2 linked regions of the Maricaulis maris genome follow. The protein of the gene in region 1 binds, or shares a complex with, the protein of each later gene. Links are inferred from orthologs where the notes say so. Each region holds a gene or a part of one and is shown in the gene's direction. Other genes may lie near its edges.

Region 1 (7,945 bases):
TCCAGTGATGGCGACAACCTGCAGCTGGCTCGCGAAACCCTCGCCGACAAGGCGGCGCTGGCCCGCAATCGCATCCGGCCACGCCTCGAGCGGGTCAATCCGGACTTTGCCGCCTGGTGGACGGCGGAATTGAATGACGCTTACTGGACCGCTTTCTCGGAGGAAGACCGCTTTCGTCACGCGGCCTTCGTCCGGCATGCCCGTACGGGCGGTTTGCAAACCTCTGCGGCGGTCCGCGTCGATCGGCGGCGGGCGGCGACCGAGGTGATGATCTGGTCACCGGATCGCGAGCGTGTGTTCGCCGATATCGTCGCCGCCTTTGCCGAGGCCGGGGCCGATGTGGTCGGTGCGACAATCAACACGACCTCCTCGGACCAGGTTTTTGACATTTTCTATATCCAGGACGCGGCGGGTCAGCCTTACGGTCGGGATGACCCGCTCAAGCGCCAGGCTCTGGTGGCCTATCTGCGCGAAGTGGCAACGGGCGAGATCACTGTCCGACGCCACCCGGCAGCACCGCTCAAGCGCCGGGATGCGGCCTTCCGGGTCACACCGAGTGTCACGATCTCCAACGAGATTGCCGAACAGGCGACGGTCATCGAGGCATCCGGTCGCGACCGCCCGGGCCTGCTGGCGGATCTGGCCGATATTCTCGCCGACGAGCACCTTGCGCTCACTTCCGCCCAGATCGATGGCTATGGCGAACGGGCAACCGACGTGTTCTACGTCACTCACGACGACCATAAACTGGTGGACGAGGCGATCACCGAACGTATCCGCAGCGGGCTTCTGGCCGTGTTCTCCGAGAATGAGACCGCCTTCGACAAAAAGGCCGCGCAGCGCGGCATCGCCCGCGCCCGGGCCAGTGTTTTGAGGTAGAGATGCGGCTTTTGCGGTCCACGGCAGTTGTTGGTCTGCTGACCATGGTCAGCCGCGTGCTCGGCCTGGTGCGGGAGATGTTGCTGGCTGCGGCGCTCGGGGCCGGCGCTGTCACGGATGTCTTTCTGACGGCCTTTCAGTTTCCCAACCTGTTTCGCCGCATTTTTGCCGAGGGCGCGTTCAACTCCGCTTTCATCCCTCTCTATGCCGGAAAGCTGCAGAGCGACGTGCCGGATGAAGCGACTGTTTTTGCGCGACAGGTGATGTCGGTCCTGCTGACCGCAATGGTCGTGATCGTCATTGGCGCCCAGCTATTGATGCCGTGGCTGATGTATCTGCTGGGACCGGGTTTTATCGGCGATCCAGACCTGTTTCAGCTGGCAGTTCTGCTTACCCAGATCACCATGCCGTATCTGCTGATGATGTCGCTCAGCGCCATGCTCAGCGGCGTACTCAATTCTCATGGCCGGTTCGCGGTCGCTGCCGCGGCGCCTGTCCTGTTGAACCTGACCCTGATCGGTATCCTCGCGCTTTCGCCGGCGGCGGGACCGGACCTGGCGCTGCATTTGTCCATTGGTATCAGTCTCTCCGGCATAGCCCAGCTGATCTGGCTTTTCGCGGCATGCCGGGCGACCGGATTGCGCATGAGCGTGACCTTGCCCCGTCTCACGCCCGGCGTGCGGCGGCTGATCGTGCTGGGCATCCCGGGCGCCATGGCGGCGGGCGTGACGCAGATCAATATCCTGGTCACATCGTCGATCGCCACGATCGAGGAAGGTGCCCGGTCGTGGCTCTATTATGCGGACCGGCTCTATCAGCTGCCCTTGGGCGTGGTCGGGATTGCCATGGGGGTTGTCCTCCTGCCAACCCTGGCTGGCCGTGTGCGGGCCGGGGAGCTTCAATCCGCCTCAAACGCGATGAACCGGGCACTGGAAATCTCGATGGCGCTGACCTTGCCGGCGGCGACGGCGCTGGCTGTCATTCCCGTCTTCATTGCGTCGGGCCTGTATGAGCGCGATGCGTTCACGCCACAGGACGCCATGATGGTCGGCCAGGCCTTGGTTCCGTTTGCCATCGGATTGCCGGCCTTTGTCCTGATCAAGGTCCTGTCGCCGGGCTTTTTTGCCCGCGAAGACACCATGACCCCGATGAAGTTTGCCACCATCGGCGTGGCCGTGAACCTTGTTTTCGGCTTGATCCTCTTCTTTGGGCCACTGGGTTTTGCAGGGCTCGCAATCGCCACAGCGCTTGCCGGCTGGGTCAACACGATCCTGTTGGCCGTCACACTCCGGCGCCGGGGTTTGCTCGAGCCCGATGCGCGACTCCTCGGCAAGCTGCCGCGCATTATTGCGGCCTGCGCAATCATGGCGGCCTTCCTCCTGACCGCAGAGCATTATGCTGACCCGCTGCGCGTCATTCTGTTCGACTCGACCCTCGCCACCCTGATTGTCGTGTGCGGCGCTGGCCTCGCTGTCTATGGCCTGGCGGCGCTTCTGACCGGCGCCTTGCGACCCTCCGAGGTGCGCGCCGCGCTCAAGCGCTCTTGAGGCCGGGCCTCGCGCTGGTTAAGACGCTTGTCCTGATCCGTCTTACCCGCAAGGCCCTCCCATGAGCGACACGCCCACCGATTACCAAGGTCCGCACCGCGTCCTGTCCGGCATGCAGCCGACCGGCCGGCTTCATCTCGGCAATTATCTTGGTGCGTTGAAGAACTGGGTCGCCCTGCAGGAAGACCCGACCCGCGAGTGTTTCTACTGCGTGGTCGACATGCATGCGATTACCATGCCGCATGACCCGGCGGCCTTGCCGGATTCAGTGCGCTCGGCGGCCGCAGCCTATATCGCCTCCGGCGTGGATCCCGAGAAGAGCACGATTTTTGCCCAGTCGGCCGTGCCGGCTCATGCCGAGCTGGCCTGGATCCTGAACTGCGTTGCCCGCCTCGGCTGGCTCGAGCGGATGACCCAGTTCAAGGACAAGGCCGGCAAGGACAAGGAGCGCGCCTCCGTTGGCCTGTTCACCTATCCGGTCCTGCAGGCGGCTGACATTCTCGTCTACAAGGCGACCGAAGTGCCGGTTGGCGAAGACCAGAAGCAGCACCTCGAACTGTGCCGCGACATCGCGGCCCGCTTCAACCGCGACTTCGGCAAGGGCGAGGCTTTCTTCCCGCTGACCGAGCCGGTGATCCAGGGACCGGGTGCGCGCATCATGAGCTTGCGTGACGGCACGGCAAAAATGTCGAAGTCGGACGTGTCCGACAATTCCCGCATCAATCTCGAAGATGACGCGGACATGATCGCCAAGAAGATCAAGAAGGCAAAGACGGACCCCGAGCCGCTTCCGGCAACCGTCGAAGAGCTCAATGGCCGCGCCGAGGCGACCAATCTTGTCGGGATCTACGCGGCGTTGACCGGACAAACCAAGGCCGATGTTCTCGCCGAGTTCGGCGGACAGGGTTTTGGCGCGTTCAAGCCGGCTCTGGCAGACGTCGCGGTCGCTTATCTCGCACCGATTTCCGACGAGTATCGCCGCCTGATATCCGACAAGGCCGAGATCGACCGGATCCTCACCAAGGGTGCCGAAAACGCCCGCGCGGTCGCCCAGCCGATCGTCGATGAAACCAAGAAGGTCATCGGTTTCTGGGGCTAGGCTTTTTGCCGTACTCGCCGGAAGCTCCGGCTTGGACTAAAGCTGGGACAGATCGCGCAGCCGGTGTTCGCAGCGCAGTGGCTACCGCAAGGAAGACATCATGAAACAGTTCGCATCCCTGGCCGCTCTCGCACTTGCCCTGACAGCCTGTAGCGGGGCGGACGAACCCGTGGCCGCCAGCGGCGAGCCGCACGGCGATGGCCTGCATGCCATGGCGTCGGACGGCCCCATGGCGGCCTTGCCGGACGACGTGGTCACGCCGATTGTGGAAATCAGCGACGCCTGGATCAGGCCGCATCCGCAGGGCCGTGACGTGACGGCAGCCTATTTCTCGGCCCGTTTGACCGACGGTCAAGCGGACCGGTTGTTGTCAGCCCGTATCGATGGAGCCGAGCGGGTCGAGATGCACGGCCACAGCATGGATGAGCAGGGCATGATGCGGATGCGTCCGATCGGCCCGCAGGACCTGACGAGTGGCGAACGAATGGTTTTCGCGCCGCGTGGCAACCACCTGATGGTGCATGGTCTTGCGCCGGTCTTCGAGGGGGATCAGGTGACCGGTGTGCTCGTGTTTGAACGGGCCGGCGAGGTCCCGGCCGAATTCAGCGTCCAGGCCATGCCGCCGGGCTCGGTCTCTGAGGATTAGGGGCTGGGCATCAGGCCCTAACGACCCGGCACCAAGCTTCGGGTCTTTTGGCTGACGGTTCGAGTCCGAGGTCGCAGGGTTAACGAGGTGTTACCGAACCCTCTTTTCCTGCCAGCGCCGGATCGGACTCTCCCGCAGGATCAGGGTTTTCAGTGGGCGTCTCAACCGTGTAGGTCGTCGGGTCATAGGTTTTGGCGGCCCGCGGCCAAAACAGCCGCATCAACCAGACCCCCAGAGCGATCGCCGGTATCAGCGCGAGGCCGATCGCGTTTTCATCGATCAGGAAGAGTTTGGTAAAGGCGCCGGCCCCTACGAGCGCAAGCAGGGCGCCCAGACCGGTCATGATGGCGAGGAATGATGTGGTCGAGCCTTCGAGATAGCGTACCGGTCCGGGCTGCTCGCGAAGGCCGAGATGGAGGGCGCGGAGAAGATCGCGGAAGTCTCGGGCATTGGCCTCCCATTGGCCGACGCCAGCCCAGCGCATGGACCCGAAGACGGCCTCGTGACCCGCGTCATCGGTGACCCGGCAGACGACCTGGCTGCTCTGGCCCGCCATCGCGATTGCCAACCGGACCTGGCGAACGCTGGCAAGCGCCATGCGGCCCTCTCCACCATCCCCGATCCCGCGCCAGACAAGGGCGTCCGACTCGATCGAGAAAATCCGGGCCGGCGTGCCGGCATTGCGGCGGTCTCTCAGTTCGGTCACGCTCATCATTCTCCCTTTCGCAGCGGGGGTTAGCATGAATTGCTGGACGTGTCGTCCGGCAGACGCCAAACTCGCTTCATGCCTGAGAGCTCGCGCAAATTCCTGGTTGTTGCCGATGACAGTTCCGAGTGTCGGACTGCGCTCTATTTTGCCGCGCGGCGGGCCCAGGCTACCGGGGCCCATGTCGCCATCCTCGCAACGCATGAGCCGGGTGATTTCAGCCATTGGATCGGCGTCGCCGAGACCGCCAAGCGGGAAGCGGAGACCGCGGCTGAGACGCTGCTCGAGTCGATGGCCGAAGATGCCGAGGCCATCACAGGCGAGCGTCCGGAGCTGCTTCTGCGTGAGGGCGACCGGCGGACGGTCCTGTCTGAATTGCTGGAAGAGGATCCGCTGATTTCGCTGCTGGTCCTGGCCACGTCGGCGAATGGCGATGGGCCGGGCCCGATGGTCACCGCTCTGGCCCGCGGGAAGGGTCTGTTTTCGGGGCGTGCCGTCCCGGTCACGGTCGTGCCGGGCGATATGGATACCGCCGAGATCGACGCCCTCGTCTGATATCCTCACGCCAAGTATGGTTGAATGCGGGCCGAAAGAGCGCCAAGTGACAGTCAGGAGGCCCTGCCATGTTTATCCAGACTGAAGCCACGCCGAATCCAAACACGCTGAAATTCCTCCCGGGTCGCGAGATCGCGCCGGACGGGCCGCGCGAGTTCGAGAGTGAGGAGGATGCCGCGGACGCTCCGCTGGCGGCTGACCTTTTCCTCGTCGATGGTGTGAGCGGTGTGTTCTTCGGAGAAGACTTCATCGCCGTCACCAAAACCGACGCTTATGAGTGGGATCATATCAAACCCTTCCTGCTCGGAGCGATCATGGACGGCCTGCAATCGGGTCGGCCCTTGATGGGCGCTGCCCAGAGCGAGAGTGGTCACGCCAATTACGCCGGAGAGGATGAGGGCCTGGTCAAGGAGATCATCGAGTTGATCGATACCCGGGTCCGCCCGGCTGTTGCCCAGGATGGTGGAGATATCCTCTTCCACTCCTACCTTGCTGACAGCGGCATTGTGCGTCTGAAAATGCGTGGCGCCTGCGCCGGCTGCCCATCCTCGACGATGACGCTCAAGTCCGGAATCGAGAACCTGCTCAAGCACTACATCCCGGAAATCCAGTCGGTCGAAGCGGTCGAGTAACCCTTCCGCCGGCCAAGCCGCGCGGAAGCTTCGACCTGACGGTGATTATCCGCTAAATGGCTCGCATGACCTTGCTGGCGATAGATACCACCGGTGAACACTGCACCGCAGCGCTCCGCCTTGCGGACGGACGCGACTTCGTTCGCAGCGAGTCGATCGGTCGCGGCCATGCCGAGCGCCTGGCTCCCATGGTTGAGGCCGTTCTCGCCGACGCGGGTATCGCCGCGTCCGAGCTCTCGCGGATCGGGGTCACGACCGGGCCCGGCAGTTTTGCCGGTACGCGGGTCGGCGTCGCCTTCGCCCGCGGCCTGGCCCTCGCCTGTTCGGCCCAATGTCTGGGCCTGTCCAATCTCGCGGTGCTAGCGCAGCAGGCGGGGCCGTGCCCGGCTCTTGCCGTGCTGCATGACGCCAAGCGCGGCGAAGTCATCCTTCAAGTCTGGATTGACGGCGAAGCCGGGTTGGCCGAGCGGTGTCCGGTGTCCGGGATTGCTGAGCGACTGGCGCAGATGGGTCTTTCCCATTGTGCGGTGACCGGGTCCGGCTCGATCCATCTCCCTCCGGGTTTCGAAGAGTTGGGCGTCACCGAGCTTGACCCCCGAGTGATGCTGGCAATGACGGCCGACTTGTCGCCGGCGGACTGCCCTCCCTCGCCTTTCTATGCTCGTCCGCCGGATGCCAAGCTCCCCGGCGGCCTGTCGCCGACATGACGGGGCTGGTCGAGCGGGTCTGGCCAACCGGCGCCGGCGATCTGGCGCAGCTGCACGCCCGCTGCTTCGAGGCCGCGTGGTCGAGCGGCGAGATCGCGTCACTGCTCAACCTGCCGGGCTGTTCCGGCTGGGCCTGCCGGTCCGGTACAGAGATCATTGCCATGGCGTTGTTTCGCAGCGCGGCGGACGAGGCAGAGTTGCTGACACTGGCAACGAGCCCGGATCACCGCCGCCTCGGCCTTGCTGACAAAGTGCTGACAACGGCGGAAAAGGCTCTTTCTAGTCAGGGTGTTGCCAGAATTTTTCTGGAAGTCTCCGCGCGCAACTCGGGCGCGCAGGCTCTTTATCTGCGGGCGGGCTATGGCGAGATCGGCCGTCGGCGGGCCTATTACCGGGACGGCAGCGATGCGCTGGTCCTCGAAAAATGGCTGCACAAAGATGGACAGATGACCCCGTGACCGCCTATTTCTCGACCCATCTACGAAGGGATAGATCATGCCGGACAAGATCGAGAAGCTTTGCGTCGACAAAGGGCTGCGGATGACGGATCAGCGCCGCGTCATTGCCCGTGTTCTCTCGTTTTCGGATGATCATCCGGACGCGGAGGAGCTGCACCGCCGCGCCTCCGAGGAAGACCCCCGTATCTCCCTCGCCACGGTCTACCGGACGGTTCGCCTGTTCGAGGAAGCCGGCATTATCGAGCGCCATGATTTCCGCGACGGAAGGTCGCGCTATGAGGAGGTCGGTGACGAGCACCACGACCACCTGATTGACCTAAAGTCCGGAGAAGTCATCGAATTCGTCAATGACGAGATCGAGCGGCTGCAGGAAGCGATTGCCCGCAAGCTGGGCTACAAGCTTGTTGATCACCGGCTGGAACTTTACGGCGTACCACTCAAGAGCGCCGACGATTAGGCGCTGGGCCCGGCGCCAGGTCGGACCACCTCAAGGAAACGCCATGTCTGCCCGCCCGCCCGGTCAACACGCGGTCATCTTCATCTTCATCACCGTGTTGATCGACATGATCGGCTTCGGCCTGATCATTCCCGTGATGCCCGAGCTCATCGAGGAGCTGACCGGGCTTCAGGCGAATAACGCCGCCGTACTGGGCGCCTGGCTGATGGTGTCCTATGCCGGGATGCAATTCATTTTCGCGCCGATCGTGGGCGGCCTG
Region 2 (5,482 bases), 3.0 Mb from region 1 along the record:
AGCGCGTCAGCACGGGCGGCCTGGCGCACGGCGGCTTCACCATCACCGGCAGCGGAGGCGATCAGGGCTTTCTCCAGCGCGTCATAGCCTTGCTCGCGACGGCGCCGGCCCATGAAACCCTTCACCTTGTCCGGTGAGGTCCACAACAGGTAAATCGCCCACCACAGGACCAGCATCAGAAAGGCGAACAGGATCACCCCGCCTGCCGCGACAACAAAGGGCATCTCGGTCTGGACGCCGAGGAATTCAAAGCTGGCGCGGCCGGGATTGAGCGCGAGAAACGCCCCCAGGGCCGCGGTCAGCAGCGCGAAGGTGACGGCGAGGATCAGGCGGATCATGTCGGGTCGCTTCCCTGCTCGGCGGCCGTTGCCGCGAGGGCGTCACGCAGTGATTGCAGGCGTTGGTCGAGGTCGAGCCGGGCGCGGGCCTGGATCAGCCAGTCGCGCACGGATTCCAGGGCCTCGCCTTCGAGGCGCTCGGCAATCGTCACGGCGCCGACCAGGTCGTTTTCGGCCAGCCTGCGTTCCGCCAGGGCGGTCATCGCCAGCGGTCCGCTCTCGCTGTCACTGCCATCGGTCCGACGCACTTCGATCAGCCCGAAGAAGACGCGGCCCGGCCCGGCGGCCGCACGAATTTCGGCGCCCGGGAAGGTGTCGGCCAGTTCACCGACCGTGGGAACGCCGGCGCGGGAATAATCCGCCATGGCGGCGAGATCGGTATTGCCCCGCCATAGCCGCGACAGTGCCGCCCGTTCCGCTTCGAAGCCGTCGCCGGTCCGGGCAATTTCCCGCAGCGCAGTGAGCGCCAGCGCCCGGGCCGCCAGCTGGCGTGAGGCCTGACCGGTATCGGCCGGTGTCGTCGAGGCTGTTTCGGCAGCCGTCTCGGCACTTGATTGCGCGCTCTGGGCCAGACCGCGCACGGCATCCAGATCGCTTTGCAGCGTGGCAATCTCGGCTGACAGGCGGGTCAGCTCCGGCGTGTTGTCCTGTAATGTCGGAAGGGCGTCGACGGAGGTTTCGATTGCCGCGATCCGGTCGGTCATGGCCTGCAGGATCTGCGGATCCAGAGCGGGCGCGCTTGTCGACTGGCTGGCGTCGAGGGCTTGCTGGGCCCGCGCGTCTGTCAGGCTCTGCGCGGTTTCCACGGCCGCGAGCCGGTTTTCAAGCGCGCTCGGATCAAAGGCCGGGCCGGCCGGCGTTTCCGGGGCGGGCGCAGATTCCAAGGTGGCGAGGCGGGCCTCGATGGCGGACAGGTCGACCGCTTCGGCCGGTGTTTCGGGTGCGGGGCGGGTTTCGAGCGCCTCGATACGGGCGGCGAGCGCGGCCACGTCGTCGTCAAGGCCGAGGATCGGGTCCTCGCCCTCCAGCGCGGCCAGCCGGGTTTCAATCCCGGTCAGCTCACTGGTCAGGGCGGCCCGCCCCGCGGCGGCGCCGGCATCAGGTCCAGCGTCGGCCGGGTAGTAGCGCGCGGCGCCAAAGCCGATCGCGCCACCGGCAGTCGTGGCCAGCAGGAAGACGAGAAAATGCCCGAACACGCTCCCGCCACGCTTGGTCGCAGGGCGAGCCGCTGCACGGCTGTCGTCAGCCGGCTCGAACTCGGCATCGACCGGTTCGGGATCGAGTGTGTCGTTGGAATTAGCCATGACGGCCCATGATTCGCGCGAAGATGCGCCAGCTTAGGACGCGTGGCCTGTCGAGGCCAGTTCCGATGAATCATCCAGCAGTGCCAGAAGCGCCTCTTCATTCGGAGCCGCAGCCACGACCAGCGCGCCAAAACCCGCCCTTTCGAGCGGCGCCAGCGCGTTGGCGGAAATGCCCAGCGCCGTGACTGAGCCCAGCCAGTGGTGGAGGCCGAATTTGCGGAGCAGGTCGAGGAAGGTCTTGGCACCGCGGGCCGAGTGGATCAGCACCGAAACCGGGGCACCGGAGATGATCGCAGCAATCGCTTCCTCGCCCAGCGCGTCAACGGCGACGGCACCATAGCCGATCGCGTCACGGACCTTGAACCCGTCGGGTTTGAGCGCGCCGGACAGGTCGCCGGAAACATGGATGCCGCGGACATGCAGGAGCGAGCCCTTCTCCGGTTTGAGCTTGCGGCGGATGAGCCTGGCCAGCGAGTCCACATTGCCCTCGGCCGAATAGACCTTCTTGAAGCCGATATCACGCGCCGCCTGGGCTGTCGCATCGGCCACGGCATAAACCGGCAGGTCACGTTCGGGGCGACGCGGCCCCCAGGCCCTGACGCCGTTTGCCGAGGTAAAGATCAGCGCCTGGACACCGTCGAGGCTGGTTTCGATGCGGGCCCGGAAATTGATGTCGAGGACGGGCGAAATGATCGGGTCGATGCCCATGCGCCGGAGACCCGATGCGGTCCGTTCCGCGCCAGGCCAGCCTCGCGTGACGAGAACCGTCATGCGCCCACCAGGGCGGCCGCAAGACCGTCGTCACCGGCGGCCCGGCGCACCGCCTGTCCGAGGGCTTGCCCGGCCTGCCGGGCGCTATGTGTGTCCGCGGTCGTCATGTCGAATCGGATCTGCTCTCGCCAGCACTGCTTGCCATCAGGAGTCAAAACTTCCCCGATGAAGTCCATGGATACGTTATTCAGATGGGCCGCAATCGGCGTTCGGCAAGAGCCGTCAAGCTCGGCGAGGAAGGCCCGCTCCGCCGTCACCGCGAGCTCAGTGGGTCGGTGATGCAGGCCGGCCAGATAGTCCGCAGCCAGCCCGTCGCCGTCGCGGATGGCGACACCGACCGCGCCCTGCGCGGCGGCCGGCAGCATCTCGCCGGTCTGCAGCGGATCGCGCTGCGCCTCGTCACGGCCCAGCCGGTTGAGGCCGGCGCGGGCGAGGAAAGTGGCATAGATCGGCCCCTCGGCCAGCTTGCCCAGCCGGGTATCGACATTGCCGCGCAGTGGAATGACGGTGAGATCGGGGCGTTTGTGCAGCAATTGCGCCTGGCGACGCAGGCTGGCCGTGCCGATGGTGACGCCCGCCGGCAGGTCGGCCAGGCGGGTCTCGCCGCCGCGGGCAATCAGCATGTCGCGCGGATCCTCGCGTTCCAGCAGGGCACCCAGCACCAGCCCGTCGGGCAGGGTGGTCGGGACATCCTTCATCGAGTGCACCGCGAAGGCGGCGCGCCCGACCAGCTGGGCCTCGTCGATCTCCTTGGTGAAGAGGCCCTTGCCGCCAGCCTCGATCAGCGTGCGATCCTGGATCCGGTCACCGGTCGAAACCAGGCCGAGAATCGGGAAGTGGGCGTCGATTGCCGCGCCTGTCAGCCGGCATTGCGCGGCCAGTCGGGCTTGCACGTCGCGAGCCTGAACCAGGGCCAACGGTGAGCGGCGGGTCGCGATGGCGAGAGGTTTTGACGGCGGCTTCACGTTGCAATCATCCCGGTCTTGGGGCTAGTGGACAGCCATGGACTTAGCGCCCCCCTCGCCCCAAGCGCAAGCGCGCACACTGACCGTGCTCGGACTGGAATCCAGCTGCGATGAGACCGCAGCGGCGATTCTGCGCCGTGCGCCCGACGGTGCCGTCACCGTGCTGGCCGATTGTGTGCTCGGGCAGACCGAGGCGCATGCGCCGTTCGGCGGTGTCGTGCCGGAGATTGCTGCCCGCGCCCATGCCGAAGCAATGGACGGTCTGGTGGTCCTGGCGCTCGAAGCGGCCGGCCTTGCCGTCTCTGACCTCGACGGTATCGCCGCGACCTCGGGGCCGGGACTGATCGGCGGTGTGATGGCGGCACTGATGACGGCCAAGGGGCTGGCGCTTGGCTCCGGCAAGCCGCTGATTGCGGTCAACCATCTCGAGGGGCATGCCCTGTCGCCGCGGATCTCGGCGCCACTGGCCTTTCCCTATCTGCTCTTGCTGGTTTCCGGCGGTCACACCCAATTGCTGATCGCCGAGGAGGTTGGCGTCTATCACCGGCTGGGCTCGACGCTGGACGATGCCGCCGGTGAAGCCTTCGACAAGACCGCCAAGGTCATGGGGCTGGGCTTTCCCGGTGGGCCGGCGCTCGAGCGCTGTGCCGAGAACGGCGATGCCGAGCGCTTTGACCTGCCCATGCCGCTGAAGGGCAAGCCCGGATGTGATTTCTCCTTTGCCGGGCTCAAGACCGCCGCGCGCCAGATCTGGGACGGGCTCGAGGCCCCGACCGAGCAGGACAAGGCCGACCTCGCCGCCAGCGTGCAGGCGGCGATCGCCGCGGCGCTGGCCCGTCGGACACGGCGGGCGCTGGCGATCTTTGCCGAGCGTTACCCGGCGACCGCACGCCCCATGCCGCTGGTCGTGGCGGGCGGTGTGGCCGCCAACAAGGCGGTGCGGGCCGCGCTCGAGGGCGAGGCCGGGGCGGCCGGTTTCCGGCTGATCGCCCCGCCGATGAAATGGTGTACCGACAATGCTGCGATGATCGCACTGGTCGGACTGGAAAAGCTGGCCCGCGGCCAGATTGACGGGCTGGATGCCCCGGCCCGGGCGCGCTGGCCGCTGGACGCGGCATCGGCGCAATCGGACCCGGCCATCGGCTCCGGACGGAAAGGACCCAAGGCATGAGTGAGTATCAGAGCATTGGCGTGATCGGCGCCGGCGCCTGGGGTACGGCCCTGGCACAGACCGCCGCCAAGGCGGGGCGCGATGTTACGCTGTGGGCATTCGAGCCGGATGTCACCGATGCGATCAATAGCCGTCACGAGAATGCGGTCTACCTGCCGGGTTTGGCCCTGGATCCGGGGATTGAGGCGACCACCTCGATCTCCGACCTCGATGCCTGCGACGCCGTCTTGGCGGTCGCCCCGGCCCAGCATCTGCGCCGGGTCCTGGAAGGCTTCCTGCCCTATGCCCGGCCCCGCCTGCCAATCGTGCTGTGTGCCAAGGGGATCGAACAATCCTCCCTGTCCTTGATGACCCAGGTGCTCGCCGAGACCATCCCGGCCGCAGTGCCGGCGGTCTTGTCCGGACCAAGCTTTGCCATCGACACCGCCCAGGGCCTGCCGACCGCGGTCACGCTGGCCTGCGCCGACGAGCGTGTCGGCAATGCGTTGATCGAGGCGCTGGGGACCAGTCGTTTCCGGCCCTATCTGGCGACCGATCTGATCGGCGCCGAAATCGGCGGCGCGGTGAAGAATGTGCTGGCGATCGGCTGCGGGATTTCCGAGGGCAAGGGGCTCGGCAAGTCAGCTCATGCGGCCCTGATTTCGCGCGGCTTTGCCGAGATGACCCGTCTGGCCCTGGCGCTCGGCGCTCAGCGCGAGACGCTTGGTGGCCTGTGTGGTCTGGGTGATCTGGTGCTGACCTGTTCCTCACCGCAATCGCGCAACATGTCGTGCGGGCTGGAACTGGGCCGCGGCGCGACGCTGGAGGCCATCATGGCCAGCCGCCGGGCCGTGACCGAAGGCGTGGCCAGCGCTCCGGCGGTCGTCGAACTGGCGCGCCGCAATGGCGTCGAAATGCCAATCTGCGAAGCGGTCAACGATATTCTCGCCGGAC

What was found. The genes of interacting proteins can lie anywhere in the genome.
Region 2: the proteins of tsaB (region 1) and tsaD are in contact, whole or in part, in a solved structure (PDB 4WQ4), measured with the Escherichia coli proteins. The link is inferred for Maricaulis maris from one-to-one orthologs.

What each region holds. Positions count from the first base shown.
Region 1 is NZ_AP027270.1:3,087,545-3,095,489, forward strand. The notes cover bases 5,027-7,945. They hold tsaB (tRNA (adenosine(37)-N6)-threonylcarbamoyltransferase complex dimerization subunit type 1 TsaB), read left to right. Parts: upstream 5,027-6,120; coding sequence 6,121-6,771; downstream 6,772-7,945. Other genes in these bases: AAA969_RS14780 (universal stress protein), read left to right, coding at 5,027-5,432; AAA969_RS14785 (NifU family protein), read left to right, coding at 5,501-6,064; AAA969_RS14795 (GNAT family N-acetyltransferase), read left to right, coding at 6,768-7,229; AAA969_RS14800 (Fur family transcriptional regulator), read left to right, coding at 7,267-7,686; AAA969_RS14805 (TCR/Tet family MFS transporter), read left to right, coding at 7,730-7,945. Also shown: AAA969_RS14755 ([protein-PII] uridylyltransferase), read left to right, coding at 1-879; murein biosynthesis integral membrane protein MurJ, read left to right, coding at 882-2,426; trpS (tryptophan--tRNA ligase), read left to right, coding at 2,488-3,525; AAA969_RS14770 (copper chaperone PCu(A)C), read left to right, coding at 3,626-4,171; AAA969_RS14775 (hypothetical protein), read right to left, coding at 4,251-4,877; more of AAA969_RS14780, read left to right, coding at 4,956-5,026. UniProt on the Escherichia coli protein: Required for the formation of a threonylcarbamoyl group on adenosine at position 37 (t(6)A37) in tRNAs that read codons beginning with adenine.
Region 2 is NZ_AP027270.1:78,352-83,833, forward strand. The notes cover bases 2,513-5,482. They hold tsaD (tRNA (adenosine(37)-N6)-threonylcarbamoyltransferase complex transferase subunit TsaD), read left to right. Parts: upstream 2,513-3,415; coding sequence 3,416-4,549; downstream 4,550-5,482. Other genes in these bases: hemC (hydroxymethylbilane synthase), read right to left, coding at 2,513-3,378; AAA969_RS00435 (NAD(P)H-dependent glycerol-3-phosphate dehydrogenase), read left to right, coding at 4,546-5,482. Also shown: AAA969_RS00410 (heme biosynthesis protein HemY), read right to left, coding at 1-338; AAA969_RS00415 (hypothetical protein), read right to left, coding at 335-1,642; AAA969_RS00420 (uroporphyrinogen-III synthase), read right to left, coding at 1,676-2,413; more of hemC, read right to left, coding at 2,410-2,512.